2 regions of the Streptomyces sp. NPDC041970 genome follow, and region 1 is predicted to be linked to the other one. Evidence: riboswitches for the same ligand, from Rfam matches in the RefSeq annotation. Region 1 holds a riboswitch; the other holds the start of a gene.
The links. A riboswitch is a leader RNA that binds a small molecule or an ion and turns the genes downstream of it on or off. The one in region 1 is predicted to bind S-adenosylmethionine.
Positions count from the first base shown of each region.

Region 2: another riboswitch for S-adenosylmethionine. It lies ahead of ACZ6EJ_RS25000 (aminotransferase class V-fold PLP-dependent enzyme); the one in region 1 lies ahead of thrC (threonine synthase).

Region 1 is NZ_JBVJCD010000011.1:23,785-39,023, forward strand. Features, by position in the region: gene groL (chaperonin GroEL) at 1-1,556, opposite strand, end outside; gene ACZ6EJ_RS08570 (cold-shock protein) at 2,303-2,509, opposite strand; gene ACZ6EJ_RS08575 (MoaD/ThiS family protein) at 3,076-3,354, opposite strand; gene thrC (threonine synthase) at 3,387-4,679, opposite strand; SAM riboswitch class I at 4,698-4,825, opposite strand; gene ACZ6EJ_RS08585 (glucosyl-3-phosphoglycerate synthase) at 4,979-5,929, shown strand; gene ACZ6EJ_RS08590 (alpha,alpha-trehalose-phosphate synthase (UDP-forming)) at 6,199-7,599, shown strand; gene otsB (trehalose-phosphatase) at 7,705-8,556, opposite strand; gene ACZ6EJ_RS08600 (DUF3263 domain-containing protein) at 8,925-9,239, opposite strand; gene ACZ6EJ_RS08605 (extracellular solute-binding protein) at 9,344-10,621, opposite strand; gene ACZ6EJ_RS08610 (ROK family protein) at 11,054-11,947, shown strand; gene nagA (N-acetylglucosamine-6-phosphate deacetylase) at 11,947-13,104, shown strand; gene ACZ6EJ_RS08620 (1-phosphofructokinase family hexose kinase) at 13,259-14,185, shown strand; gene ACZ6EJ_RS08625 (carbohydrate-binding protein) at 14,406-15,239, opposite strand, start outside.
Region 2 is NZ_JBVJCD010000072.1:112-15,350, forward strand. Features, by position in the region: gene ACZ6EJ_RS25000 (aminotransferase class V-fold PLP-dependent enzyme) at 1-1,372, opposite strand, end outside; SAM riboswitch class IV at 1,575-1,692, opposite strand; gene trpD (anthranilate phosphoribosyltransferase) at 1,784-2,848, opposite strand; gene qcrB (cytochrome bc1 complex cytochrome b subunit) at 2,972-4,618, opposite strand; gene qcrA (cytochrome bc1 complex Rieske iron-sulfur subunit) at 4,615-5,667, opposite strand; gene qcrC (cytochrome bc1 complex diheme cytochrome c subunit) at 5,664-6,473, opposite strand; gene ctaE (aa3-type cytochrome oxidase subunit III) at 6,529-7,149, opposite strand; gene ACZ6EJ_RS25030 (hypothetical protein) at 7,349-7,750, shown strand; gene ACZ6EJ_RS25035 (L,D-transpeptidase) at 7,810-9,063, opposite strand; gene ACZ6EJ_RS25040 (cytochrome c oxidase subunit 4) at 9,189-9,587, opposite strand; gene ctaD (aa3-type cytochrome oxidase subunit I) at 9,584-11,320, opposite strand; gene ctaC (aa3-type cytochrome oxidase subunit II) at 11,317-12,285, opposite strand; gene ACZ6EJ_RS25055 (aminotransferase class V-fold PLP-dependent enzyme) at 12,559-13,941, shown strand; gene ACZ6EJ_RS25060 (carbohydrate kinase family protein) at 13,963-14,937, opposite strand; gene ACZ6EJ_RS25065 (hypothetical protein) at 15,096-15,239, shown strand, end outside.

The DNA of each region.
Region 1 (15,239 bases):
GCGATGACGGCCTCGGTGGTGAGGAAGAGCGCGGCGATGGACGCGGCGTTCTGCAGAGCGGAGCGCGTGACCTTCGCCGGGTCGATGATGCCCTCGGCGATCATGTCGACGTACTCGCCGGTCGCGGCGTTGAGGCCGTGGCCGATCGGCAGGTTGCGGACCTTCTCCACGATGACGCCGCCCTCAAGGCCGCCGTTGACGGCGATCTGCTTGAGCGGGGCCTCCAGCGCGAGCTTCACGGCGTTGGCGCCGGTCGCCTCGTCGCCCGTGAGGTCGAGCTTGTCGAAGACGGCCGAGGCCTGGAGCAGAGCCACGCCACCACCGGCGACGATGCCCTCCTCGACGGCGGCCTTGGCGTTGCGCACCGCGTCCTCGATGCGGTGCTTGCGCTCCTTGAGCTCCACCTCGGTGGCGGCGCCGGCCTTGATGACGGCCACGCCGCCGGCCAGCTTCGCCAGACGCTCCTGGAGCTTCTCGCGGTCGTAGTCCGAGTCGGAGTTCTCGATCTCGGCACGGATCTGGTTGACGCGACCCTGGACCTGGTCGCTGTCACCGGCGCCGTCGACGATCGTCGTCTCGTCCTTGGTGATGACGACCTTGCGGGCGCGGCCGAGCAGGTCCAGGCCGGCGTTCTCCAGCTTGAGACCGACCTCCTCGGAGATCACGGTGCCACCGGTGAGGATGGCGATGTCCGCGAGCATGGCCTTGCGGCGGTCGCCGAAGCCCGGAGCCTTGACGGCGACGGACTTGAACGTGCCCTTGATCTTGTTGACGACCAGGGTGGAGAGCGCCTCGCCCTCGACGTCCTCGGCGATGATCAGCAGGGGCTTGCCCGACTGCATGACCTTCTCCAGCAGCGGGATCAGGTCCTTGACGCTGGCGACCTTGGAGTTGACGATCAGGATGTACGGGTCGTCGAGGGACGCCTCCATACGCTCCATGTCGGTGGCGAAGTACGCCGAGATGTAGCCCTTGTCGAAGCGCATACCCTCGGTGAGCTCCAGCTCCAGACCGAAGGTCTGGGACTCCTCGACGGTGATGACGCCTTCCTTGCCGACCTTGTCCATCGCCTCGGCGATCTTGGCGCCGATCTCGGTGTCGGCGGCGGAGATGGAGGCGGTCGAAGCGATCTGCTCCTTGGTCTCCACGTCCTTGGCCTGCTCCAGCAGGGCGGCGGAGACGGCCTCGACGGCCTTCTCGATGCCCCGCTTGAGCGCCATCGGGTTGGCGCCCGCGGCGACGTTGCGCAGACCCTCGCGGACGAGAGCCTGGGCCAGAACGGTGGCGGTGGTCGTACCGTCGCCGGCGACGTCGTCCGTCTTCTTGGCGACCTCCTTGACCAGCTCCGCACCGATCTTCTCGTACGGGTCCTCGAGCTCGATCTCCTTGGCGATGGAAACACCATCGTTGGTGATCGTGGGCGCGCCCCACTTCTTCTCGAGGACGACGTTACGGCCCTTGGGGCCGAGGGTGACCTTGACGGCGTCGGCGAGCTGGTTCATCCCGCGCTCGAGACCGCGCCGTGCCTCCTCGTCGAACGCGATGATCTTGGCCATGTGAAGTGGTCCTCCCGGACAGGGGTGGATTTCTCCGGACCGAGTGGCGCCCGCGACGGACGGCCTGCGCGTGCGGCGGTCCCTTGCTCCACCGCACCTGCGGGCCTCACCGGCCCGGTCCAAGTTCTGTCACTCTCACCTGGAGAGTGCTAACGCCAATGATTAGCACTCGACCCCTGAGAGTGCAAGCGCCTCGGCGGTCGCGGCGACCCTCTCCAGCCACCCGCCGGGGCCCGGTCCGGGCGTGCGGCTACGGCGTCGATGCGGGCACTCGCGGGGCGGCCCCGCCACCGGCCGGGGCGCCCCCGCCGCCTGCGGGGGGCAGTGGGCGCGCTTGACCTGCGGAAGGGGCGAACAGGGGACGCGGGGCGCGCACGGGGTGCGGGGCGAGGCGTGGCGGGCGCGGGGCGAGGGCAGGGCGAGGCGGGCATGGGATGCCCCGGAGCAGGAGCAGGAGCGCGGGATGGCCCGGAGCAGGCGCAGGGCGAGGCGGGCACGGGATGCCCCGGAGCGGGCGCAGGGGCGCGGGATGGCCCGGAGCAGGCGCGGGGCGAGCGTGACGGCCCGCACAGAGGCGGGGTGCGGGCCCCCGGCGACAGGGGCCCCGGCGGCCCGGTCGACGGCCCGGCCCAGAGACGGGGCGCGGGCAGGCCCCGGCGGCCCGGAGTACGCGGCGAGGGCCCGGCCCCGGAATCCGGGGTCGGGCCCTCGCCGCGTGAGTAGTGTCGTCGGACGACCGCGCCGGCTCAGCCGACGGCGAGCTTGACCATGTCGGCCTGGGGCCCCTTCTGGCCCTGCGAGATCTCGAATTCAACTCGCTGACCCTCTTCGAGGGTGCGGTACCCGTCCATCTGGATCGCGCTGTAGTGGACGAAAACATCCGCACCACCGTCGACCGCGATGAAGCCGTACCCCTTCTCCGCGTTGAACCACTTGACGGTGCCCTGAGCCATGCCTAACTCCCCTATTACTGGCCCTTGCACAGGACCGCACTTCGCGGACCCTGGGTCGCATCCCACCCTCCGACAGGAGAGGGTGCGTGGCGCTGTAGCGCGTCGACCGCGGCCGAATGTATCTGCCCAACTGCCCTCTGCAACAGGTCAATCGGACGAGAATTCTGGGCGCGACCGAACACCCGAAAATGCGTGTTTACCAAGATTTGCGGGCAAGTCGGGCCAGACAAAGGCCACTTATGCCTCAAGAGGGGGATGCACTTTGGCTACTTCTCGACGGAGCCGGGCGCATTCTCATATGCGGGCGGCACGAGCAGCGGAGGGGGCTTCCCCAACTGTACCGCGCTCAACCATGCAGAATCGCCCCCTCCGCTTCTGGTGCGGAGGGGGCGATTTCTCGTACGGAGGGAACGGCCGCGACGCGCGCCGGGCGGCGACCCGGCGTACGCGGGGGCGCCACGGCTCACGCGGGGCCGGTCCGGTTCACGCGCGGGCGCGATGGGAAGGCTGGGGTGCGCGGGCCGCCGTGCGGCACCCCCCGTAGCGCGTCAGCAGCCCGTAGCGCGTCAGCAGCCGCCGGCGACGGCGGGGATGATCGAGATGCCCGCGCCGTCCGGCGTGGCCGTCTCCAGGCCGCCCTCGAAGCGCACGTCGTCGTCGTTGACGTACACGTTGACGAAGCGGCGCAGCTTGCCCTGGTCGTCGAGGACGCGGGCGGCGATGCCGGGGTGGTCCTTCTCCAGGGACTCGATGACCTCGGAGAGCTTCGCGCCCTCGGCGGTGACCTCGGCCTGCCCACCCGTGTACGTACGGAGGATGGTGGGGATGCGGACCTTGACGCTCATGCTGGTGCCCTTCTTCCTGCGGTCTGGGGTGGTCAGGCGGAGGCGAGGCCCGCGCTGCGGAACGCTTCCAGGCTCGGCTTGATGGTCGCCGTGGCCTGCGAGGTCGCGGAGACCGCGTCGAGCGTCTTGAGGCCGTCACCGGTGTTCAGCACGACGGTGGTGAGCGTCGGGTCGATCACGCCGGCCTCGATCAGCTTCTTGGTGACGCCGACCGTCACCCCGCCCGCCGTCTCGCCGAAGATGCCCTCGGTGCGCGCCAGCAGCTTGATCGCGTCGACGACCTGCTCGTCGGTCACGTCGTCCACCGCGCCGCCGGTGCGGCGGGCGATGTCGAGGACGTACGGGCCGTCCGCCGGGTTGCCGATGGCCAGGGACTTGGCGATGGTGTTCGGCTTCTGCGGGCGCACCACGTCGTGACCGGCCTTGAAGGCGGCGGAGACCGGGGAGCAGCCCTCGGCCTGGGCGCCGAAGATCCTGTACGGCCGGTCCTCGACCAGGCCCAGCTTGATCAGCTCCTGGAACCCCTTGTCGATCTTCGTCAACTGGGAGCCGGACGCGATCGGGACGACGATCTGGTCCGGCAGCCGCCAGCCGAGCTGCTCGCAGATCTCGTACGCCAGGGTCTTGGAGCCCTCGCCGTAGTACGGCCGGAGGTTGACGTTGACGAAGCCCCAGCCCTCGCCGAGCGGGTCGCCGATCAGCTCGGAGCAGAAGCGGTTGACGTCGTCGTAGTTGCCCTCGATGCCGACCAGTTCACCGCCGTACACGGCGGCCATGACGACCTTGCCCTGCTCCAGGTCGTGCGGGATGAACACGCAGGAGCGCAGTCCGGCGCGGGCGGCGGCGGCGCCGACGGCCCCGGCCAGGTTGCCCGTGGAGGAGCAGGACAGGGTGGTGAAACCGAAGGCGCGGGCGGCCTCGACGGCGATAGCGACGACGCGGTCCTTGAAGGAGTGCGTCGGGTTGCCGGAGTCGTCCTTCACGTACAGGCCGCCGGTGACGCCGAGTTCACGGGCGAGGTTGTCGGCCTTGACCAGCTTGGTGAAACCGGGGTTGAGGTTGGGCTTCTCCGCGACGTCCGCCGGGACGGGCAGGAGCGGGGCGTAGCGCCAGATGTTGTCCGGGCCGGCCTCGATGCGCCGGCGCAACTCCTCCGGGGAGCCGGTGGGCAGGTCGTACGCCACTTCCAGCGGGCCGAAACAGGAGGCGCAGGCGAAGATCGGGCCGAGTTCGAAGCGTTCTTTGCACTCGCGGCAGGAAAGCGCGGCGGCGGGTCCCAGATCCGGGGACGTGATGGTCTGACCTTCAACTGTCTGAACAGCCATGATGGCGGAGGCCCTCTCTCCTCATCTTCCTCACGACGCGTTTCGCCGCGAGACGGAATTGGCACCTTCCCCACCGTGACCTCGCGGTCGGCAGGAGGGTTGCCGGGACTTCAACGGGCCGTTCCCTCAGTCCCTCTGGATGAGCTGTGTGGCACGGGATCTTCGATCCCGGCGTTTGTGGGCGGTCCGACCCCGACATGCGAGGGTGATCCGCGTTGTTCAAGACTGTAACCGAAGCACTGGGCCGTTGAGATAGTCGTCCGTACGGCGAGATGGATCACACACAGGGAGTTCAGACCGTGCTCGAAGAGGTGGAACGCTGGTTGACCAGGCGTTCCTGGTCGTCCGCAGACCGCCCGCCCGCGCTGCTCGCCGACGTCCGGGACGCCGATCCCCGGCGTGCGTCGGTGAGCGTGGTGCTGCCCGCGCTGAACGAGGAGGCGACGGTCGGCGCGATCGTGGCGACGATCCGGCGCGAACTGATGGAGAAGGTCCGCCTCGTGGACGAGCTCGTGGTGATCGACTCCGGTTCCACCGACGCCACGGCCGCCGTCGCGCGGGCGGCGGGCGCACGGGTGGTCCACCGGGACGCGATCCTGCCCCGCATACCGGCCGTGCCCGGCAAGGGCGAGGTCCTGTGGCGCTCGCTCCTGGTGACCAGCGGGGAGATCGTCTGCTTCGTCGACGCCGACCTGCTGGACTTCTCGTCGGACTTCGTCTCCGGCACGGTGGGTCCGCTCATCACGGACCCCGGCGTCCAGTTCGTCAAGGCGATGTACGACCGCCCGCTCGGCGACAGCGCGGGCCAGGGCGGCCGGGTCACCGAGCTGGTGGCGCGTCCGCTGATCAACCTGCACTGGCCGCTGCTGGCCGGTTTCGTCCAGCCGCTGGGCGGCGAGTACGCGGTGCGCCGCTCGCTGCTGGAGCGGCTGCCGTTCCCGGTCGGTTACGGGGTGGAGCTGGGGCTCCTGGTGGACGCGCTGCACACCGTGGGCCTGGACGCGCTGGGCCAGGTGGACGTCGGCGTACGCAGACACCGCCACCAGGACGGCCGGGCGCTGGGCCGGATGGCGGCGACGATCTACCGCACCGCCCAGGTGCGGCTCTCGCGGGGCCACCTGGTGCGGCCGGTGCTGACGCAGTTCGAGCGGGAGGAGAGCGGCTTCGTCCCGCGCACCCACGCGGTGGACACCGAGGAGCGGCCCCCGATGCGGGAGATGGCGGAGTACGCGGAGCGACACGCGGCGTGAGGCGGGGCGGTCGGGGGCGGTCGGCGTGCGCCGCGTACGGGCGGAGGCGCGGGTGGCGCGCCGCGTACGGGCGGGGGCGCGGCACGATCGGGCGTACGCCGCAGGCGGGACCGGCGCGGGCAGAACGCTGACGCGGACGAGCACGGCGTCGCGGGCGGGACCCGGCGCGGGCGGGAACGCCGCCCCGGACCGGCACGGCGGCGCGGGCGGTGGCTTCCGCCGCAGGTAATCGCGTTTGACGGCTTCCCTTACGGGCTAGGTTCCGCTACATGGTCTCTGAGCTCGCCGAACCCGCAGCCCCCGCCACCGCCCAGGTCCTGGTCGCGTCCAACCGCGGCCCGGTCTCGTACACGCTCGGTGAGGACGGTTCGCTCGACGCCAAGCGCGGCGGCGGCGGACTCGTCTCGGGTCTGAGCGCCGTCGACGACAAGCTGTGGGTCTGCGCGGCCCTCGGGGACGGGGACCGCGAGGCGGTGCGGCGCGGGGTCGGGGAGCCGGGCGTCCGGATGCTCGACATCGACGCGGAGGTGCACGCCGACGCCTACAACGGCATCGCGAACTCCGTGCTGTGGTTCGTCCACCACCTGCTCTACCAGACCCCGGTGGAGCCGGTCTTCGACGCGGAGTTCCGGCGGCAGTGGGCCTCGTACGAGGCGTACAACCGGGCCTTCGCGCAGGCGCTGGCCGAGGAGGCGGGCCCCGGAGCGGCGGTCCTGGTGCAGGACTACCACCTGACCCTGGTGCCCGGAATGCTCCGCGAGCTCCGCCCCGACCTGCGGATCGGCCACTTCTCGCACACCCCGTGGGCTCCCGTCGACTACTTCCGGCTGCTTCCCGACGACATCGGCGAGCAGGTGCTGCGCGGCATCCTCGGGGCGGACCGGGCGGCGTTCCTGACCCGCCGCTGGGCGGACGCGTTCATCAACTGCTGCACGGAGATCCTGGGCGGGACCGGCCGCACCCGCATCGGCGTGCACGGACTCGGCGCGGACGCCGACTTCCTGCGGCGGCGCTCGCACGAGGCGGACGTCGACGAGCGGATGGCGGCGCTGCGGGAGCAGGTGGGCGAGGGCCGCAAGACCATCGTCCGGGTGGACCGCACCGAGCTGTCCAAGAACATCGTGCGCGGCCTGCACGCGTACCGGACGCTCCTGGAGACCCACCCCGAGTGGCGCGAACGCGTCGTCCACGTGGCCTTCGCCTACCCCTCCCGCCAGGACCTCCCCGTCTACCGGGACTACACGGCGGCGGTGCAGAGCCTGGCCACCGAGATCAACGGGGAGTACGGCACGGAGAGCTGGACGCCCGTGGTGCTCCACGTCAACGACGACTTCGCCCGCTCGCTGGCCGCGTACCGGCTGGCGGACGTGGCCCTGGTCAACCCGATCCGCGACGGCATGAACCTGGTCGCCAAGGAGGTCCCCGTCGTCTCGGACGAGGGCTGCGCGCTGGTCCTGTCACGGGAGGCGGGGGCCTACGAGGAGCTGGGCGAGGACGCGATCGTCGTGAACCCGTACGACGTGACGGGCACGGCCGAGGCCCTGCACGAGGCGCTGACGATGAGCGCGGACGAACGCTCCCGGCGCTCCGAGCGCCTGGCCGAGGCGGCGACCGCCCTGCCCCCGCAGCAGTGGTTCCTGGACCAGCTCGACGCGCTGCGCAAGGACTGAGTCCGGCCGGACGGAACAGCCCCGGCCCCCCGCGCACTCCGGGGGGCCGGGGCTGTTTGCCGTCATCCGACCGGTCACACCCGGTCGGTCAGGGGCATATCTCGGTCACATCCGGTCGGCCAGCGCCGCCAGGAGGGCGACGACCGCGGCCGGGCCGGGGACCGCCAGGTCGGCGCGTTCGGCCAGCTCGGGCACCTCGGTGCTGCCGCTGCACACCAGCAGGCCGGGGACGCCGTCCGGGGACGCCGTCCGCAGCTCCTCCACCGCGGCGAACGCGGCGAGGTCCCCGAGGTCGTCGCCCGCGTACAGAACGGACCGGGCGTCCCGCTCCCGTACGAACGTCTTGAGCGCGACGCCCTTGTCCACGCCGGGCGGACGCAACTCCAGGACCAAGCGGCCCGGTTCGACGATCAGCCCGTGCGCGGCGGCCAGGGCGTCCAGCGGCCCGCGCAGCGTCTCGAACGCCGCCTGCGGGTCGTCGGCGCGCCGGGTGTGGACGGCGACGGCCCGCCCCTTGTCCTCCACCCACGCCCCGTGGGAGACGCCGAACTCCTCCAGTACGCCGGGGAGTTCGGCCCGTACGGCGTCGACGCCCGGATGCGGGGCGGGGGCGCTGACGGTGCCGGTCCCGGCGTCCCAGCGCTCGGCGCCGTAGTGGCCGAGGACGACGAGGCCCTCCAGACCGGGGACCCCCGCGAAGCCCCCGTTGCGCACGGCGACCTCGGCGGGGCGGCCGGTGATCACGGCTACGGCGGCGACCTTCGGGGCGAGCGCGGCGAGCGCGGTCACCGCGCCGGCATGGGCGCGGGCCTGCTCGGGGTCCGGGACGATGTCGGCGAGGGTGCCGTCGAAGTCGAGCGCGATCACCGCGCGGTCGGGCCGGTCCAGCAGGGCCTTCAGCCCCTCGCGGCCGGCGGGGGTGGCCGGGTTCGGCAGAGTTTCCGGGTGACTGGCCATGCGCCGAGCTTATCGGGTGGCCGCCCGCGAGGGGCGGGGCCGGGCCTCCGCCCCCGTACCGCCACCGGGGCCGCCGGGACCGTCGCGGCCACCGCCGGAGGCGGGCGCAGAGGCCCTTCGCTGGGGGCTCAGGTCGGGCCTGGGCCGGGGGCCGAGGTCGGGCGGTCGGGTCCGGTTCGGCGGCGATCATCGCCGGAGGGGCCGAGAGGCCGGGAGACCAGGGCCTGGAGGCCGGCTCGCGTGCAGCCTCCGAGGGCGCCCGGACCGCCACGACCGCCGCGGGAAGCCGGGGCGGGAAGCCGGGGCCAGGAGGCGGGGCCGGAGCCCCAGGCTCGTCGCCGCAGGCCCGGAGCCGTCAGCCGCCCCGTTCAGCGGCGGTCGCGCTTCGCCGCGCGCACTCTGCGCAGCCGGTTGACCGTGACCGGGTCCTCCCGCAGCGCCCGCTCGTCCTCGATCAGCGCGTTCAGCAGTTGGTAGTAGCGGACCGGCGAGATCCCCAGCTCCTCGCGGATCGCCCGCTCCTTCGCGCCCGGCCCCGACCAGGGCCGCCGCTCCAGGGCCAGCAGCGCCCGGTCCCGCTCGGACAGCTCGGCCGGGTCCGGGGCGGGCTCGGGGCCGGGCTCGGGCGCCGGTTCGGCGTCGGGGGCGGGGTCGGATGCTGCTCCGGGGTCGGGGGCGGTCATGTCAACCAACCTAACGCCCGCCCCCGACACCGCATCCGGGGTGCGCCGCCCGGCCGCCCGCCCCGCGACCGCCGCTCCGCCGCCTCCGGCCCGCCCCCCGACCGCTACTCCGCCGCCTCCGCCCGCGTCGCCTCGGCGGATATCCCGCCGAGCACGCTCTCCGGGTTGCTGCCCGGCGCGACCGCCCCGCCGATGTTCTTCTTGATCGCGTCGCTCACGGCGGCCCACGACGTCTTGCCGAACGGCGGCAGCGTCGAGTTCGGCAGGGCCGCCAGGAACTTGCGCATCTTGCGGTGCTTCTCGTCCGCCTCCATCGCGGCGGAGGCGCTGCCGGTGACCGGCAGCATGGTGTACTCCTCGGCGAAGTCGAGCACGTTCCGGTCCGAGTAGACGAAGTCGAGGAACGTGCCGATCTCCTTGCGGTGGCCGTTCTGCTTGAAGCCCATCATCCAGTCGGCGACGCCCATCGAGCCCTTGGTCGGCCCGTCGACGCCGGGCAGCGGCACCATGCCGACCTTGACGCCCTCGGCCTCGGCCTTGTTCATCAGCGTGGGGTGGCCGTTGAGCATCCCGACCTCGCCCTCGGTGAACGCCGCGAACGCCTTCTCCCGGTCGAGTCGGTCCGGGGGGACGGGGCCGGTCAGGCCCTTGCCGACCAGGTTGTCCCGCAGCCAGCGCAGCGTGGCGACGTTGGCCGCCGAGTCGATGTCGTACGCGCCGACCTCGTCGGTGTAGCCGCCGCCCCCGCTGAGCAGCCACATCAGGGTCTCGGCCTGCGCCTCCTCCTGGCCGAGCGGCAGGGCGAAGGGGTAGGCGACGCCCTTGGCCTTCAGCGCGGTGGCGGCGGCCAGGATGTCGCCCCAGGTCTCGGGGGCCTCCAGGCCCGCCCGGTCGAAGAGCTTCTCGTTGTAGAACAGCAGCCGGGTGCTGGCGACGAAGGGGAGCCCGTACAGCGTGCCGTCGATCTTGCCCGCGTCGGTCAGCGACGGCAGGAAGTTCGCCGTGGTGCGGATGGCGAGGGTCTCGTCGGCGGTGTAGAGCTTGCCGTCCTTGGCGTAGTTCGCGTACGCGCCGATCTGGGCGACGTCCGGGGCCTTGCCGGCCTCGACCATCTCGGCGACCTCGCGGTCGACGTCCTTCCAGGCGTAGACGCTGACGTCGACCTTGATGCCGGGGTGCTCCTTCTCGAAGGCGGCCGCGACCCGGCTCCAGTACTTCTCGGAGGTGTTGGACGGCCCCGTGCCGTAGTCGGCGGCGACCAGCTTCAGGGTCACACCGCCCGAGCCGCTGTCACCGCCGCAGCCCGACAAGGTCACTGCCATCGCCAGCGCGGCCACCGCCGCGGTCAGACTCGTCAAACGCCGCTGCACAGCCTCGCCCATCCTCGTTGATCGTCTCTGCCCTGGTCGGCGTGTCCGGCGTGCTCGTGCGGCCGTCCTCGTCGTGACCGCGCCACCCTGCCCCGACATCGTCCGGATGAACGACGATTTTCCCCCATTGGCGAACCGGCGGTCTACACCACTGGAGTATCGCTTCGGCAACGCACACGCGCCCCGGCGGTGACAACTGGCGTACGCGCCCTGGTAGTCAGGGGCTCCGCACCGTATGTTGGTCCAGACCTTTATCCCCGTTTCCCCTCGGGGCGGGGTGTCGATTCCCTCCCTTCTCGGGAGGTAAGCGGCACGGTCCACTGCGCCCATCATTTTGTATGGATGCGCAACAAACCGCGCTAGTGGACTAGACCTTTTGGGGGTCGGCGGGCGAAACTGTCTCCCGTGAGACATGTCATCGCCCTCGATGTGGGCGGCACCGCAATGAAGGCCGCGCTGGTCGGGGCCGACGGCACGCTGCTCCACGAGGCGCGGCGGGCCACCGGCCGCGAGCGCGGCCCCGACGCGGTCGTCGAGTCGATCCTCGCGTTCGCGGCGGATCTGCGCCGCCACGGCGAGGAGCACTTCGGCGAGAGCGCCGTCGCGGCCGGGGTCGCCGTGCCCGGCATCGTCGACGCCGAGACGGGGACCGCGGTGTACGCCGCCAACCTGGGCTGGCACGACGTACCGCTCCGGGCCCTCCTGCGCGGCCGCCTCGGCGACATCCCGGTCGCCCTCGGCCACGACGTCCGCACCGGCGGGCTCGCCGAGGGCCGCATCGGGGCCGGGCGGGGAGCGGACCGCTTCCTCTTCGTCCCGCTGGGCACCGGCATCGCCGGGGCCATCGGCATCGGGGGGACCATCGAGGCGGGCGCCCACGGGTACGCGGGTGAGATCGGGCACATCGTGGTCCGCTGGGACGGGCCGGAGTGCGGCTGCGGCCAGCGCGGCTGCCTGGAGACCCTGGCCTCCGCCGCCGCCGTGACACGGGCCTGGGCCGCCGCCTCCGGCATCCCCGACACGGACGCCGCGGACTGCGCGAAGGCCGTCGAGGCGGGCGACCCGGCGGCCGTCCGGGTCTGGGCGGACGCGGTCGACGCGCTCGCCGCCGGGCTCGTCACCGCGCTCACCCTGCTGGACCCCCGCACGCTCATCATCGGTGGCGGGCTCGCCGAGGCCGGGGAAACCTTGTTCACACCACTGCGTGCGGCCGTCGAGGAACGCGTCACGTTCCAGAAGCTGCCCCACATCGTCCCGGCGGCCCTCGGGGACACCGCCGGATGCCTGGGCGCAGGGCTGCTCGCCTGGGATCTACTCTCCACGGAGGTTTCCGCCTGATGGCCGGACGCGCAGCAGACAGCACCGTTCTCGCGGGCGGACGGGTGGTGCTGCCCACCGGCACCGTCGAGGACGGCCGGGTGACCGTCGAGGGCGCCCGGATCGCGGCCGACGCGCCGGAGGGCGCCCGGATCGTGGACCTCACCGGCCACTGGGTGGTCCCCGGCTTCGTGGACATGCACAACCACGGCGGCGGCGGGGCCTCCTTCACCTCCGGCACCGTCGACGAGGTCCTCACCGGCATCCGCACGCACCGCGAGCACGGCACCACCACCCTGGTCGCCTCCATGGTCACCGGCGAGATGGACTTCCTCGCCGAACGCGCCGGCATCCTCTCCGAGCTGGTCGAACAGGGCGACCTGACCGGCATCCACTTCGAGGGCCCGTTCATCTCGCCGTGCCGCAAGGGCGCCCACAGCGAGCAGCTTCTGCGCTACCCCGACCCGGCCGAGGTCGGCAGGCTGGTGGACGCGGCGCGCGGCGCCGCCCGCATGGTCACCCTCGCCACCGAGCTGCCCGGCGGCCTGGACTCCGTACGGCTGCTCGCCGAGCGCGGGGTCATCGCCGCGATCGGCCACACCGACGCGACGTACGACCAGACCGTCCTGGCGATCGACGCGGGCGCGACCGTCGCCACCCACCTGTTCAACGCCATGCCCCCGCTCGCCCACCGCGAGCCCGGTCCGATCGCCGCCCTCCTGGAGGACGACCGGATCACCGTCGAGCTGATCAACGACGGCACGCACCTGCACCCGGCCGTCCTGGAGATGGCCTACCGCCACAAGGGCGCCGACCGGGTCGCGCTGATCACCGACGCGATGGACGCCGCCGGCTTCGGCGACGGGGAGTACCAGCTCGGCCCGCTCGCGGTCGAGGTCCGCGACGGGGTCGCCCGGCTGGTGGAGGGCGGCTCCATCGCCGGCTCCACCCTCACCCTGGACACCGCCTTCCGGCGGGCCGTCACCGTCGACCGGATTCCCGTCGAGGACGTCGTCCGCTCCATCTCCGCCAACCCCGCCCGGCTGCTCGGCGTGGACGACCGGGTCGGTTCGCTGGAACCCGGCAAGGACGCCGACCTGGTCGTGCTCGACGAGGACTTCGTCCTCAAGGGCGTCATGCGCCGGGGCGAGTGGATCGTCGAGCCCAAGACGGCCTGACCCGCCGGGCGTCCGCGCCCGGACCCCTCCCGCGTGGCGGGGCGGCGGCCGACCCCCGGTACGGGGTCGGCCGCCCCTCCTTTGGCATGATCACCTGCGCGCCGCACACGGGTGCGGGCCGTGGGAGCCACGGACCGAGGGAGGGACGGCACAGGTGATCCTGACCGTCACGCTGAACGCGGCGCTCGACGTGGCCCACACCGTCGACGCGCTCGTCCCCCACACCACGCACCGGGTCGGCGAGGTGGCCGAACGCCCCGGCGGCGCGGGCCTCGGCGTCGCACGGATCCTCGCCGCGCTCGGCCACGAGAGCGTCGTCACCGGCTTCGCCGGCGGCCCCACCGGCGACGTCCTGCGCTCCCTGCTCGCCCCGCTGCCGCCGCGCGACGCCCTGGTGCCCGTCGCCGGGAACACCCGCCGGACCCTGACGGTCACCGACCGGTCCACCGGCGGCGCCACCCGGCTCGACGAGCCCGGACCGCAGGTGAGCCCCGCCGAGTGGGCCGCCTTCCTGCGCACCTACGAGGACCTCCTCGCCTCCGCCGACGCGGTCGCCCTCTGCGGCGGCCTGCCGCCCGGCATCCACGTCGGCGCGTACGCGGAACTCGTCCGCACCGCCCGCGCCGCCGCCGTCCCCGTCCTGCTGGACACCGCCGGCGAACCGCTGCGCCGGGGCATCGCCGCCCGCCCCGACCTGGTCAAGCCGAACGCGGAGGAACTGGCCCGGCTGACCGGCTACCGCGAGCCGCTGCCCGCCGCCGGGGACGCCCGCCGCCGGGGGGCCCACGCCGTGGTCGCGTCCCTGGGGCCCCAGGGCCTGCTCGCCGTCACCCCCCGGGGCCTCTGGCGGGCCGCCCCGCCCGCCGCCGTGCGCGGCAACCCGACCGGCGCGGGCGACGCGGCGGTGGCGGGGCTGCTGTCCGCGCTGGTCGAGGGGGCGGACTGGCCGGACCGGCTGGCGCGCGCGGCGGCCCTGGCCGCGGCGACGGTGCTCGCCCCGGCGGCCGGCGCGTTCGACGCGGCGGCCTACGCGGAGCTGCTGCCGCGCGTCGTCGTGGAGCCGTGCACGCCTACGCCCTGACCACCGGGGCGGTGGTCAGGGCGTAGGTCCTACGGATCACGGCCGTCGGTCGCGTCCGGAGGCGGGCGTGCGCCCGGCGCATGTGCCCGGAGGCGCGCGCCTGCCGAACGTGTCCGGGGACCGTGCTCGCCGGACGTGTCCGGGGAGCCGTGCCCGCCGGGTGCGTCCTGTCTGCCGTGCTTGCCTTCTGCGCCTGCCGGACGGATGCGAGCGCTCGCGCCTACCGGATGTGTCCGGCCTTCAGCTCCAACTGGTCGAGGTTGGCGTCGCACGCGTCGCCCGTCTCGCACGAGAGCTTGAGCGTGTTCGAGCCCTTGTCGAGCTGGACGTAGGCGAACGTGTTCGTCCAGCCCTTCGACAGGTCGCCCTCGGGGGCCTGCGCGAAGTTCTTCATGTTGATGGAGCGGGGCGCCTGCGCGTTGACCGTCAGGGTCGTCTTCGCGTCCTTGCCGGGCACGCCGTACGTCACGTACAGGGTGTACGCGCCGGCCTCGGGGACCTCGACCGTCCAGGTGGCGGACCGGCCGACCTCGTTGAGGTTGATGTAGTTGCCGTTCGCGCCCTTGGCGCCCGCGACCGAGTTGTCCAGGGAGGCCGTGCCGCCCAGGGTCAGCGTCGCCGCGTCCTGCTTCGGCAGCTCGACCGGCTTCGGGGTCTTCTCGGGCTTCTTCTCCGGCTTCTCGGTCTCCTGGACCTCGTCGGACGGGCCCTGCGTGGAGGCTGCCTCGTTCTTCTTGTCGCCCTTGTCGCCGTCCTCGCCCGTGAGCAGCGCGGCGCCGATGCCTATGAGGACCACCGCGACCACGGCGACCGCCGCGATCAGCAGCGCCTTGGTATTCGGTCCACCGCGACCGGGGGCGCCGTGGCCGCCCTGCGCCGGGGCGTGCGCGGAGGGCGCGCCGCCGGGGTACGTCTCGGGGGCGGCGTACTGCGCGGTGGGCCGGCCGTGCTGCTGCGGGGGGTAGCCGTAGCCGCCCTGCTGGGGCGGGTAGCCGTACCCCCCCTGCTGCGGGGCGGCCTGCTGCCCGTACTGGCGCTCGCCCACGGCCCGCAC
Region 2 (15,239 bases), on a different contig from region 1:
CCGCGCCCCGGTCCGGAACGCAGCGGCCGCCCTCGGTGCGGTACTTCCACTGGGCGCCGTCGCGGACCAGCTCGCCGACCGCGCGCAGGAACCGCTCGATGTGCTCGTCCGGCGTGCCGGCGCCGAAGCTGACCCGGATGGCGTTCAGCGACCTCTCGCCCGGCTCGGCCTCCGGCGCGCCGCACTCGCCGGGCTCCTGCGGGTCGCTGCCGAGGAGGGTGCGCACCAGCGGGTGGGCGCAGAAGAGGCCGTCGCGCACGCCGATGCCGTACTCCGCGGAGAGGGCCGCGGCGAAGTGCGAGCTGTTCCAGCCGCGCACCACGAAGGAGATGACGCCGACGCGGGGCGCGTCGTCGCCGAACAGCGAGAGCACCCGCACCTCGGGCACCTCCGCGAGCCCCGCGCGGACCCGGCGCACCAGCTCCTGCTCGCGGGCGACCAGGTTGTCGAAGCCCGCCTCGGTCAGGGCCTTGCAGGCGGAGGCGATCGCGTACACGCCGATGACGTTGGGCGAACCGGCCTCGTGGCGGGCGGCCGTGGTGTGCCAGTCCACCTCCACCCCGCCGTCGGCGCGCCGGGCGACGGTGCGGGAGGCGCCGCCGCCGGCGAGGTACGGCTCGGCGGCCCGCAGCCAGTCGGCGCGGCCCGCGAGGACGCCGGAGCCGAAGGGCGCGTACAGCTTGTGGCCCGAGAAGGCGATCCAGTCGACGTCCAGTTCCGCGAGGTCCACGGGGTGGTGGGGGGCGAGCTGGGCGGCGTCCAGGACGATGCGGGCGCCGTGCGCGTGGGCGGCGGCGGCCAGCTCCTTGACCGGCCACAGCTCGCCGGTCACGTTGGAGGCCCCGGTGACGCAGACCAGCGCCGGGCCGTTCGGGGAGGACTCCCGGTCGGCGAGGGCCCGCTCCAGGGTGGTGACGGCCTCGGCCGGGGTGCGCGGCGCGTCGAGGTAGGTGACCCGCGCGTCGCGCCAGGGCAGCAGGGACGCGTGGTGCTCGGTCTCGTACACGAAGACCTGGCAGTCGGCGGGCAGCACGGCGGCCAGCAGGTTGAGGGAGTCGGTCGTCGAACGGGTGAAGACCACCTGGTCGTCCGCCCGGCAGCCGAGGAAGTCGGCGACGGTGCGGCGGCTGTTCTCGAAGAGGTCGGTGGAGAGCTGCGAGAGGTATCCGGCCCCGCGGTGGACGCTGCCGTAGTACGGGGCGTAGGCGGCCACGTCGTCCCAGACCCGCTGGAGGGCCGGGGCGCTGGCCGCGTAGTCGAGGGCGGCGTAGGCGACCTCGCCGCCGGTGACGAGCGGGACGGTGACGTCCCGCCCCAGCACGGGCAGCGGGGCGCGGAGCGACGGGTCGAGGGCAGCGGTGGAGACGGACATGGCGGACTCCCGTAACAGGCAGGCGAGATCCGTGCGCCGGCGGGTACGCGGCAGCGCAGGAGAAGGGGGAAGAACGCGCCGGAGAAGGGCGCGCGGAGGGGCGATGCGCCCCAGGGCCGGACGGCCCTATCGCATTCGCTTGCTCACAAGAGGCTCCCTAGGGACCAGGACCCCGGGGGCTGGCATCCGCCGGATGCCTAGGGGCCCGCGCTTGCCGCGGACCTCGCTGCCCACGGCCTGGTCTTCACCCGGGGCACCCCGCCACGGACGGAGGGTTGCCGGACAGCGGGCCGGGGCCGTAGTCGCTGTCACTCATGACCTGCCCAGCATCCTGCCATACGCGGCCGTACGCGCAAGGGCGCAGTCCGGATGCCGGACTGCGCCCTGCGTCACACCGCGGGCCCCTGGGGCTCAGGCGTTGCTGGCTTCCACCCAGCGCTCCAGGGTCCGCTTGGCCGCCCCGGAGTCGACGGCCTCGGCGGCCACCAGGATCTTCGCGGCGATCTGCTCGGCGAGCGTGCCCGGACCGGGGTCCAGGGCGACCAGCGCCGCCGCCGAGTTGAGCAGCACCGCCTCGCGCACCGCGCCGCCCTCGCCGTCCAGCAGGCGGCGGGCGACGTCGGCGTTGTACGAGGCGTCGGCGCCGCGCAGCGCGGAGACGGGGACGAGCGGCAGCCCGACGTCGCGCGGGTCGAACGCCTCCTCGCGGACCGCGCCGTCGCGGACCACCCAGACCCGCGAGGTGGCGGTGGTGGTCAGCTCGTCGAGCCCGTCGTCGCCGCGGAAGACCAGCGCGGAGTTGCCCCGGTCGGCGAGGACGCCCGCGACGATCGGGGCCATCCGGGCGTCGGCCACCCCGACGGCCTGGGCGCGCACCTGGGCCGGGTTGGTGAGGGGTCCCAGGATGTTGAACGTGGTCTGCGCGCCCAGCTCCCTGCGCGCCTTGGCGGCGTAGCGCAGGGCGGGGTGGAACTTGACCGCGAAGCAGAAGGTGATGCCGGCCCGCTCGGCGACCTCCACGACCCGCTGCGGGGTCAGCTCCAGGTTGACGCCGAGCTTCTCCAGCACGTCGGAGGAGCCGCTGGCCGAGGAGGCGGAGCGGTTGCCGTGCTTGACCACCTTGGCGCCGGTGCCGGCGATGACGATCGCGGACATGGTCGAGATGTTGACCGTCTTGGCGAGGTCGCCGCCGGTGCCGACGATGTCCACGGTGCGGCCGGGCACGTGGATGGTCCGGGCGTGCGCGTACATCGCCCGGACCAGTCCGGTGACCTCGTCGACGGTCTCGCCCTTGGCCCGCAGCGCGACGGCGAACCCGGCGATCTGCGCGTCGGTCGCCTCGCCGCTCATGATGCGGTCCATGGCCCAGGCGGTCTCCTCGGAGGAGAGGTCCTCGCCGCGCAGCAGGGGGTTCAGCAGGCCGGGCCAGGAGTGGTCCGCCACGCTGTCGCCGCCACTCGGGGTCACAACGTTCATGGTCCGCTCCAGGGGTCCACAGTCGGTCTAGGGGTGGCCCCACCCTATCCAGGCGGGAGGGGACGCGAAGAGCCCCGTCCATCGGGTGGACGGGGCTCTCGCGGTGGCGATCAGCTCAGGTGATCAGTGGTGGCCGTGGCCCTCGGTGATCTCCTTGTACTCCTCGGGGGTGGGCTTGGGGATCTGGTTGCCCTCGCCGTAGTACCCCTGGCTGAGCTTGGCGCGCAGCTTCTGCATCGGGGAGATCTTGCGCTTGACGCCGTTCTCGTCGACCGCGGGGCCGAGCTCGAGCGGCTTGTACTGCTCGTGCGCGGTGAGCGTGTGCAACTGCTCCTGGGACAGCGGCTCGTGGACCTCCACGAACTCACCGTGCGGCAGCCGCTTGATGATGCCGCTCTCGCGGCCGTGCAGCACCTTGTCCCGGTCGCGGCGCTGGAGGCCGAGGCAGATCCGCTTCGTGACGATGAACGCGATGACCGGTCCGGCGAAGAAGAAGATCCGGACGAACCACGTGATGGCGTTCAGCGACAGGTGGAAGTGCGTGGCCCACAGGTCGTTCCCACCGCCGACGAGGCCGATGAAGTACGCCGTGATCCAGGCGACGCCGAAGGCCGTCCGGGTCGGGGCGTTGCGCGGGCGGTCCAGGATGTGGTGCTCGCGCTTGTCCCCGGTGACCCAGGCCTCGATGAACGGGTAGACCGCGATCGCGGAGAGCACCACGCCGAAGAGGACCAGCGGGATGAACACGCCCAGGGCGAGCGTGTGGCCCCACAGGTTGATCTCCCAGCCGGGCATCGCACGGACCAGCCCCTCGGCGAAGCCCATGTACCAGTCGGGCTGGGCGCCGGTGGACACCTGGTCCGGGCGGTACGGGCCGAGCGCCCAGATCGGGTTGATCGTGGCGATGGCCGAGATGATCGCGATGACGCCGAAGACCAGGAAGAAGAACCCTCCGGCCTTCGCCATGTAGACCGGCAGCAGCGGCATACCGACGACGTTCTTGTTGGTCCGGCCGGGGCCCGCGAACTGCGTGTGCTTGTGGTAGAAGACCAGGATCAGGTGGGCCACCAGCAGGCCGAGCATGATGCCGGGCAGCAGCAGGATGTGGACCGAGTAGAACCGGGCCACGAAGTCGTGGCCGGGGAACTCGCCGCCGAACAGGAACATCGAGATGTAGGTGCCGACGATCGGCACCGACAGGATCGCGCCCTGGGTGAAGCGGACGCCCGTACCGGAGAGCAGGTCGTCCGGGAGGGAGTAGCCCGTGAAGCCGGTGAACATGCCGAGCACGAACAGCAGGAAGCCGAACAGCCAGTTGATCTCGCGCGGCTTGCGGAAGGCGCCCGTGAAGAAGACGCGCATCATGTGCACGAACATGCCCGCGAGGAAGATCAGCGCGGCCCAGTGGTGGATCTGCCGTACGAGCAGACCGCCGCGGACCTCGAAGCTGATCTTCAGCGTGGAGGCGTAGGCCTCCGACATCCTGATGCCCTGCATGGGCTCGTACGGGCCGTGGTAGACGACCTCGTTCATGCTCGGCTGGAAGAACAGCGTCAGGTACACACCCGTGAGGATGATGATGATGAAGCTGTAGAGCGCGACCTCACCGAGCATGAAGGACCAGTGGTCCGGGAAGATCTTGCGCATGTTGGCCTTGGCCAGGCCGTAGATGCCCAGCCGGCCGTCCGCCCAGTCGGCGACCCGCTCGCCCGCGGGCGCCTTGCGCTGACCCGCCTGGTCGGCGGACGGGTTGGTTGTCGCAGTACTCATCCGCGCTCCCAGAAGGACGGGCCGACGGGCTCGTCGAAGTCACCGAGCGCCTCGAGGTTGCCCTCGCTGTTCACACCGATCCGCAACTGCGGAAGGGGGTGGCCGGCCGGACCGAAGATGACTCGGGCGCCGTCGGAGAGGTCGAAGGTGGACTGGTGGCACGGGCAGAGCACGTGGTGTGTCTGCTGCTCGTACAGGCTGATCGGGCAGCCGACGTGGGTGCAGATCTTGGAGAAGGCGACGATGCCCTCGTGCGCCCACTCGCGCTGGCGCTTGTCCTTGATGTCGTCCGGCTCGATGCGGACGATCATCAGGGCGGCCTTGGCGATCTGCGACTGGAAGTCGTGCGCGTCCTCCTCCAGGCCCTCGGGCATGGCGAAGGTCAGCGAGCCGACCGCGACGTGCTCCGGGCGCAGCGGCTGCATCGTGTTCATGTTCACGAGCTGCTTGCCCTTGGCCCACATGGTGGACCGGAGCTTCTTCTCCGGCAGCGGACCGAGGTCGCGCAGCAGGACCACGCCGGAGAGCGGCACCAGGGCCAGCGCGCCGAACATGGTGTTGCGGATCAGCTTGCGCCGGCCCAGCGCGGACTCCTGGGCGCCGGCCGCGAAGTCGGCGAGCACCTTGGCCTTGACCTCGGGCGGCGCCTCGATCGGGTGGCGCTCGGCGGCGACCTCGACGTCGGACATCAGGGTGCGCGCCCAGTGGACGGCGCCCGCGCCGATGAAGAAGAGGGCGAAGCCCAGGGTGAGGCCCAGGGAGAAGTTGAGCGCGCTCACATGGCCGAAGGGCCAGATGTAGACGATCTTGTCCACCGGGAAGACGACGTAGGAGGCGATGAAGCCCACCGTCGCCAGCATCGAGAGGATGAACATGAACGCGACGGCCCGCTCCGAGCGGTTCGCGGCGCGTTCGTCGAGGTCCTGGATGCGCGGCTTGTGGGCCGGCAGCCCCGGATCGGCGAACGGGTCGCCCGTACCCTCCACCGCGCCGTGCGCGGTCTCCTGCACTACGGGCAGGTTGTCTTCTGGAATCTGTTGGCTACTCATGACTTCTTGGCCTTAGCGGTGTGGGCCGCGACCCAGACGGCGACTGCGACGAGCGCACCCAGTCCGAAGATCCAGGCGAACAGACCTTCGCTGACCGGACCGAGGCCGCCGAGGGCGAGGCCGCCGGGGCTGGCCGTCTCCTCGCCGTTCACGGTCTGGATGTACGCGATGATGTCCTTCTTCTCCTGCTCCGGCATCGTCGTGTCGGGGAAGGAGGGCATACTCTGCGGGCCGGTCTGCATGGCCTCGTAGATGTGCTTGGGGCTCACGCCCTCGAGGTCGGGTGCGTACTTCCCGTAGGTCAGCGCGCCGCCCTTGCCGGTGAAGTTGTGGCACTGGGCGCAGTTGTTGCGGAAGAGGTCTCCGCCCTTGGCCACGTTCGCGCCGGCCGGGTCGACCTGCTTCTCGCTCGGCGTGATCGGGCCGGCGCCCAGCGACGCGACGTACGCCGCGAGCTGGTCGACCTGCGCCTGGCTGTAGATGGCCTTCTTCTTCGGCACCTGGGCGCCCGGCTGCTGCGCGGGCATACGGCCCGTGGTGACCTGGAAGTCGACGGCGGCGGAGCCCACGCCCACGAGGGACGGCCCGTCAGTGGTGCCCTGACCGCCGGTTCCGTGGCAGCTCGCGCAGCCCACGGAGTAGAGCTTCTTGCCCTCGTCGATCGCGAGGGACTGGGCGGTTTCGTCGGCCTGCGCCTTGCCCGCAGGCGCAAACGCTGCGTACAGCCCCCCGGTAGCCGCCAGCGCGAGGAGTAGTACGACGACCGCCGCCAGCGGATGGCGTCGTCGTGCGGAGAGCTTTTTCACGGATTACCCCGGTGTCAGGATCTTCTGCGTCGATGGTGGGTGGGTGCGAGCCCGGTTACTTGATCATGTAGATCGTGGCGAACAGGCCGATCCACACGACGTCGACGAAGTGCCAGTAGTACGACACGACGATGGCGGCGGTGGCCTGTTCGTGGGTGAACCTCTTGGCCGCGTACGTCCTGCCGAGGACCAGCAGGAAGGCGATGAGACCGCCTGTCACGTGCAGACCGTGGAAGCCGGTGGTCAGGTAGAACACCGAGCCGTACGGGCCGGACGAGAGGGAGAGCCCCGCGTCCTTGACCAGCTCGGTGTACTCCAGGACCTGGCCGCCGATGAAGATCGCACCCATCACGAAGGTGATGATGAACCAGGTGCGGAGCTTCTTCACATCGCCCCGCTCGGCGGCGAAGACGCCGAGCTGGCAGGTGAGTGAGGAGAGCACCAGGATGGTGGTGTTCGTCGCCGAGAACGGGAAGTTCAGATGGCCGGCCATCTCCTTCCAGTACTCGGGTCCCGTCACCGATCGCAGGGTGAAGTACATCGCGAAGAGGGCCGCGAAGAACATCAGCTCGGAACTCAACCAGATGATGGTTCCGACGCTGGTGAGGTTCGGTCGATTGACCGACGGGTGCGCGTGCCCGGTTTCTACTGTCGTTGCTGTCGCCACGACCGACATTATGTCGGTCGCTTATCCCGCCCTCACTCCGGGGGGTGCCGTTCGGTGTGTCCGAGCCGTCCGCGGGGGTCCCCCGCTGGGCCGAACGGCCCAGCGAAAGGTCGTCCTTACCGGTGCTGACAGCCAGTCCGGCGGAGTACGATCCGCGCATCGGTTCATGCCCCCAGAGCCCCGACGACGTCGATGTCACGGAGGAACAATGCAGGCGACCGCCACGGTCCTGGTCTACAGCGACGACGCCAACATCCGCGAGCAGGTCAGGCTGGCGGCCGGTCGCAGGCCCGCGGCGGACGTTCCGCCGGTGGAGTTCCTGGAGTGCGCGACACTCCCGGCCGTCCTGGCCGCGCTGGACGGGGGCGGCGTCGACGTCTGCGTCCTGGACGGCGAGACGGCTCCCGTCGGCGGCATGGGCGTCTGCCGGCAGATCAAGGACGAGATCTTCGACTGCCCGCCCGTCCTGCTGCTGATCGGCCGCCCGCAGGACGCCTGGCTGGCCACCTGGAGCCGCGCGGAGTCCGCGGTGACCCTCCCGGTGGACCCGGTGGAGTTCCCCGACGCGCTGGCGGCGCTGCTGCGCCGCCGGCTCGCCGTGGGGGCCTGAGAGGCCCCTGCGGCCCCGTGAGGGGCGCCGCACGCGGCGGGACATCCCCCCGGCCCGCGTCAGACCTGGGGGCGCAGTCGGGCGGCCTGCAGCGTCTGCGGGCTGTCCGGCGCCCCCTCGTGCAGGGCGCTGCCCTTCAGCCACTTCTCCCAGGAGAGGTTCCAGTCCCCGAACCCGTTGTCGAACGGGGTCATGGTCTCCCCCTCGCTGCCGACGACCTCGACGACGTCGCCCTGGCGCACGGTCTCGAAGAACCACTCCGCGTCGCCGGTGCTCATCCCCGTGCAGCCGTGGCTGACGTTGGCGCGGCCCTGGGAGCCGGTGGACCAGGGGGCGGCGTGGACGTACTCGCCGCTCCACGTCACCCGTGTGGCGTAGTAGACCGGCAGGTCGTACGACTCGGAGGAGCCGGCCGCGATGCCGATGCTCTCCCCGCGCATCCGTACGTAGTACTCCTTCGCCAGCACCACCTTGACGCCGTTGCGCGTGGAGAAGCCGGGCTTGCCGGTGGTGACCGGGATGGTGTTGATCACCTCTCCGTTGCGGAGCACGGTCATCGTGTGCTTCGAGGCGTCGGTCAGGGCCTCGATCCGGTCGCCGGTGGAGATCTTCAGGGGCTTGGCCTCCGCCCCGTACAGGGCGTTGGCCACCTTGATGCCCGCGAGGTTGGAGCGCACCTCGATGGTGGCGTCGGCGGGCCAGTACTCCTTCGGGCGGTAGTGCAGCTTCTTGGCGTCCACCCAGTGCCAGGATCCGGTGACCGCCGGGGTGGAGCGGACCTTGAGGGCGCGCTCCACGGTGGCCCTGGCCGCCTTGTCGGTGACCGGAGCGCTGAGTTCCGCCGTGATGGGCTGTCCGACGCCGTAGGTGCCCGCCTGCGGGCCGAAGGCCACCTTCAGCAGCTTCTTGGGCGAGGAGGTGTCGAAGGAGAGCGTGCGGGCGCCCGGAGCGCCGTCGCCGTTCTCGGTGGCGACCCTGACGGTGTATCCGGTGCCGGCCGCGAGCGGGGCGGTGGAGCGCCAGCGCCGGCCGTCGGCGGACAGCTCGCCCGCGAGGTGGCGGCCCGCGGTGTCCACGGCGCTCACGTCGGTGATGCGGCCGTCGCCGCCGCTGACGGTGACCTCCAGGGGCTTGTCGGGGTCGGCCTTCCTCTCGTCGGAAGGGCCGTTGAAGGAGACCTGGTCGCCCGCGTCGTACGTCTTCGTCGAGAGCGGGCGGTCCTCGGGCGAGCCACAGGCGGTCGCACCCGCGGCGAGGGTCACGACCAGCAGGGTGCAGCTCACTACGGTGCGGATGCGCGGCGTGTGGTTCATGGCCCCACGCTAAGAAGACTCGTCCGTTCCAGCGCGTTCTATGACTGCAAACGAGCGAAGGGCCCGCGTCGCTGCGAGCGTCGCGGGCCCTTCGTGGTGTAGCGCGTGTCACCTGCCGGCAGGCGTCACTGGGTGCGGTTCTCGCCCCGGTAGTACTCGAAGACCCAGCCGAAGAGGCCGATCAGGAGCAGGGGGGCCGAGAAGTAGAGCAGCCACCAGCCGAAGACGACGCCCATGAAGGCGAAGGCGCCGCCGACCGCCAGGGAGAGCGGCTGCCAACTGTGCGGGGAGAAGAACCCCAGCTCCCCCGCCTCGTCGGCGACGTCCGCCTCCTTGTTGTCCTGGGCCATGGCGTCCACCCGGTTGGCCGTGAAGGCCAGGTAGAAGCCGATCATCACGGCCAAGCCGAAGGCCAGGAAGAGGGCGGTGGTGCCGACCGGCTCCTTGGACCACACGCCGTACGTGACGGCCATGGCGAGGATGAAGACGCTCAGCCAGATGAACATCTGTCCCTGGATCTTCACTTGCCTGCCTCCTTGCCGCCGGCGAGGGCCTTGTCCGACTCACCGTGGTACTCGAGCTGTTCGAGCGCCGCGATCTCCGGGTGGTGCAGGTCGAACGCCGGGGATTCCGAGCGGATGCGCGGCAGCGTGAGGAAGTTGTGCCGCGGGGGCGGGCAGGAGGTCGCCCATTCGAGGGAGCGGCCGTAACCCCACGGGTCGTCGACCTCGATCTTCTTGCCGTACTTGGCGGTCTTCCAGACGTTGTAGAAGAACGGCAGCATCGACAGGCCGAGCAGGAACGAGGAGATCGTCGAGATCGTGTTCAGCGCGGTGTAGCCGTCGGCGGCGAGGTAGTCCGCGTACCGGCGGGGCATACCCTCCGCGCCGAGCCAGTGCTGCACCAGGAACGTGCCGTGGAAGCCCACGAACAGGGTCCAGAACGTGATCTTGCCGAGCCGCTCGTCCAGCATCTTGCCGGTGAACTTCGGCCACCAGAAGTGGAAGCCGGAGAACATCGCGAAGACCACCGTGCCGAAGATGACGTAGTGGAAGTGCGCGACGACGAAGTACGAGTCGGAGACGTGGAAGTCCAGCGGGGGTGAGGCCAGGATGACGCCGGTCAGACCACCGAAGGTGAAGGTGATCAGGAAGCCGACGGCCCAGAGCATCGGTGTCTCGAAGGACAGCGACCCCTTCCACATCGTTCCGATCCAGTTGAAGAACTTCACGCCGGTGGGTACGGCGATCAGGAACGTCATGAAGGAGAAGAACGGCAGCAGCACACCGCCCGTGACGTACATGTGGTGCGCCCACACCGTCACCGAAAGGCCGGCGATGGCGATCGTCGCGGAGATCAGACCGATGTAGCCGAACATCGGCTTGCGGCTGAATACCGGGATGACCTCGGAAATGATGCCGAAGAACGGCAGGGCGATGATGTACACCTCTGGATGGCCGAAGAACCAGAAGAGGTGTTGCCACAGCAGTGCGCCGCCGTTGGCCGCGTCGAAGATGTGCGCGCCGAATTTGCGGTCCGCCTCCAGCGCGAAGAGCGCGGCGGCCAGGACCGGGAAGGCCAGCAGGACCAGCACACCGGTCAGCAGGACGTTCCAGGTGAAGATCGGCATACGGAACATCGTCATGCCGGGCGCGCGCATACAGATGATCGTGGTGATGAAGTTGACCGAGCCGAGGATCGTGCCGAAGCCGGAGAAGGCCAGACCCATGATCCACATGTCGGCGCCGACGCCCGGCGAGCGGACCGCGTCCGACAGCGGGGAGTAGGCGAACCAGCCGAAGTCGGCCGCGCCCTGCGGGGTTAGGAAGCCGGCCACCGCGATGAGCGAGCCGAAGAGGTACAGCCAGTACGCGAACATGTTCAGCCGCGGGAACGCCACGTCGGGCGCGCCGATCTGCAGCGGCATGATCCAGTTCGCGAACCCGGCGAACAGCGGCGTCGCGAACATCAGCAGCATGATCGTGCCGTGCATCGTGAACGCCTGGTTGAACTGCTCGTTCGACATGATCTGCGTGCCCGGACGGGCCAGCTCGGCGCGCATGAAGAGCGCCATGAGTCCGCCGATGCAGAAGAACACGAACGACGTGACCAGGTAGAGCGTACCGATCGTCTTGTGGTCAGTGGTGGTCAGCCACGTGACGACGACATTGCCCGGCTGCTTGCGCCGCACCGGCAGCTCGTCCTCGTACGAGTCGTCTGCCGGCGTGGCACCCTGAGGTTCGTTGAGGATGCTCACAGTTGGTTCTTCTCCGCATTCCTGGCCGGGTCCGTCTGCTCGATGCCTGCCGGCACGTAGCCCGTCTGACCCTTCTCCGCCAGCTCCTTGAGGTGCTGCTGGTAACGCTCGGGGGAGACGACCTTGACGTTGAAGAGCATCCGGGAGTGGTCGACGCCGCAGAGCTCGGCGCACTTGCCCATGAAGGTGCCCTCCCTGGTGGGAGTGACCTCGAACGCGTTGGTGTGGCCGGGGATGACGTCCTGCTTCATGAGGAACGGCACCACCCAGAAGGAGTGGATGACGTCGCGCGACGTGAGGATGAAGCGGACCTTCTCCCCCTTCGGCAGCCACAGGGTCGGGCCCGGATTGCCGTTCTGGGGGTTGCGGGTACCGGGCACGCCCACGTCGTGGACGCCGCCGGCGCCCTGGGGGAACTCGTCGCGGTAGCGGTCGGGGATGGCGTCGAGTTCCTTGGGGATCTCGTTGCCCGCCGCCGGCTGACCGTCCACCTTCTCGACGTAGTTGAAGGCCCAGCTCCACTGGAATCCGACCACGTTGATGGTGTGGGCGGGCTTCTCGGAGAGTTCGAGGAGCTTCGATTCATCGCGCGCGGTGAAGTAGAAGAACACCGAGACGATGATGAGGGGAACCACTGTGTACAACGCCTCGATGGGCATGTTGTACCTGGTCTGCGGAGGTACCTCCACCTTGGTCCGGCTACGCCGGTGGAAGAAGACGCTCCAGAGGATCAGCCCCCAGACAAGGACACCCGTGACGAGCGCTGCCGCCCACGAGCCTTGCCAGAGGGAGAGAATCCGAGGAGCCTCTTCCGTCACCGGGGTGGGCATACCGAGGCGGGGGAAATCCTCCCAGTTGTATGAACAACCGGAGGCCGTCGCCAGGACCAGGCCCGCAGTCAGCACCTGCGGCAGCTTCCGCCGCATCGGGCGCCGCGACGAGCGGTCGGAGCCGTTGGGACTCACGTAGCGCCTTCCCGAGAGTCTCGCCCGCACGGTCGGCGCGCCCGTATGTCTCTGGTCGGTCGCCGGCCCTGACGCGGGCAGGGGTTTGGATGTTTATGCGGACCAAACCCTACTGGACGCTATTTGGGGCCGCGCGGGGAGGGTGCCCAACGCGCCGCCCGACACCCCCAAGGGGTGGAACGCGGTCCTCCACCCCTCTTCTGACGCCCTCTCGCCCGCCCCGACGGCCGGGCGGGCCCCCTGGTGGGGCCGGGTGCGGGCTAGCGTGGCGGCGTGCCCTACTTCGACGCCGCCTCCGCCGCCCCCCTGCACCCCGTCGCACGCCAGGCGCTGCTTGCCGCGCTCGACGACGGCTGGGCCGACCCCGCCCGCCTGTACCGCGAGGGGCGGCGGGCCCGGCTGCTGCTGGACGCGGCCCGCGAGACCGCCGCGGAGGCCGTCGGCTGCCGCCCGGACGAGCTGGTGTTCACCCCTTCGGGGACGGTCGCGGTGCACTCGGGAATTGCCGGCGCTCTTTCGGGGCGTCGGCGTGTCGGCCGGCGGCTGGTGGTCTCGGCGGTCGAGCACTCCTCGGTGCTCCACGCGGCGGCGGCGCACGAGGCCGCGGGCGGGGTGGCCGCCGAGGTCCCGGTGGAGCGGTCGGGGGCGGTGGACCCGGCGGCGTACGCCGAGGCGCTGCGGGCGGACACCGCGCTGGCCTGCCTCCAGTCGGCCAACCACGAGGTGGGCACCGAGCAGCCGGTGGCCGAGGTCGCCGCGGCCTGCGCCGGCGCCGGGGTCCCCCTGCTGGTGGACGCGGCCCAGTCGCTGGGCTGGGGGCCCGTCCCCGAGGGCTGGTCGCTGCTGGCCGCGAGCGCGCACAAGTGGGGCGGCCCGGCCGGGGTGGGGCTGCTCGCCGTCCGCAAGGGGGTGCGCTTCTCGCCCGGAGGGCCGGCCGGGGAGCGGGAGTCGGGACGGGCGCCGGGGTTCGAGAACCTGCCGGCGATCGTGGCGGCGGCGGCCTCGCTGCGCGCCGTGCGGGCCGAGGCGGCGGCGGAGTCGGCGCGGCTGCGGGCCCTGGTGGACCGCGTCCGGACGGTGGTGGGCCGGACGGTGCCCGATGTGGAGGTGGTGGGCGACCCGCGGCGGCGGCTGCCGCACCTGGTCACCTTCTCGTGTCTCTATGTCGACGGGGAGACGCTGATGGACGAGCTGGACCGCAGGGGCTTCTCCGTGTCGTCCGGCTCGTCCTGCACCAGCAGCACGCTGACGCCCAGCCACGTCCTGAAGGCGATGGGCGTCCTCTCGGAGGGGAACGTGCGGGTGTCGCTGCCTCCGGGCACGCCCGAGGCGGACGTGGACCGCTTCCTGGAGATCCTGCCCGGAGTGGTCGCGGAGGTGCGCGAGCGCCTGGGGGCCCCGGCGCAGGCGTCCCCCTCCCCCGAGCCCGCCGCCTCCCTGGTGGTCGACGCGCTGGGCCGGCGCTGCCCGATCCCGGTGATCGAACTGGCGAAGGTGATCGGGGAGGTGGCGGTGGGCGCCACGGTGACGGTCCTCGCCGACGACGAGGCCGCGCGGCTGGACATCCCGGCGTGGTGCGAGATGCGGGGGCAGGAGTACGTGGGCGAGGAGCCGGCGGACCGGGGCGCGGCCCATGTGGTCCGCCGGCTCGTCTGACCGGTCGTGGCGGCGGGCCGCCTACGCCAGGTGCCGGCTGACCTCGGCGGCGGCCTCGTCGCCGTACGCCTTGGTGAAGCGGTCCATGAAGGGGGCGCGGCGCAGGGTGTACTCCTGGGTGCCGACGGTCTCGATGACGAGGGTGGCGAGCATACAGCCGACCTGGGCGGCCCGTTCCAGGCTGACGCCCCAGGCCAGGCCGGAGAGGAAGCCGGCCCGGAAGGCGTCGCCGACGCCGGTGGGGTCGGCCTTGGTCTCCTCCTCGGGGCAGCCGACCTCGATGACCGGCTCGCCGACCCGCTCGATGCGCACGCCGCGCGCCCCGAGGGTGGTGACCCGGTGGCCGACCTTGGCGAGGATCTCCTCGTCGCTCCAGCCGGTCTTGGACTCGATGAGCCCCTTCTCGTACTCGTTGGAGAAGAGGTACGTGGCGCCGTCGAGGAGGATGCGGATCTCCTCGCCGTCCATCCGGGCGATCTGCTGCGAGAAGTCCGCGGCGAACGGGATGTTCCGGGAGCGGCACTCCTCGGTGTGGCGGAGCATCGCCTCGGGGTCGTCGGCTCCGATGGAGACGAGGTCGAGGCCGCCGACGCGGTCGGCGACGCTCTTCAGCTCGATCAGGCGGGCCTCGCTCATGGCGCCCGTGTAGAAGGAGCCGATCTGGTTGTGGTCGGCGTCGGTGGTGCAGACGAAGCGCGCGGTGTGCAGGACCTCGGAGATGCGGACCGAGGCGGTCTCGACGCCGTGCCGGTCGAGCCAGGCGCGGTACTCGTCGAAGTCCGCCCCGGCGGCGCCGACCAGGATCGGGCGGGTGCCGAGCAGGCCCATGCCGAAGCAGATGTTGGCGGCGACACCGCCCCGGCGCACGTCGAGGTTGTCGACCAGGAAGGAGAGGGAGACCGTGTGCAACTGGTCCGCGACCAGTTGGTCGGCGAATCGGCCGGGGAACGTCATCAGGTGGTCGGTGGCGATGGAGCCGGTGACTGCGATACGCACGGGGAGGCTACTCCTGCGGAAGGCGAAGGGCCGTGACTGCTCCCTCCGGGACGGCGTGACAGTTCACGCTACCGGGTGGCCCCGCGGTCGGGCACAAGGGGAAACTACCCGATAGTAGGGCCTTCTGCCCGAGCGGTGGCCGTGGTTACGGTGCGGACATGGCGAACCCCATCGCATCTCCCGAGCCGGAACCGAGTCTGGCCGCCCTGCGCGGCGACTGCGCGAGGATGGCGCCGCACTGGGTCGTCCCCGCGCGGACCTCCCCCGCGCCGGTGGAGCGGCCCCGTCTGCACGGCGTCACG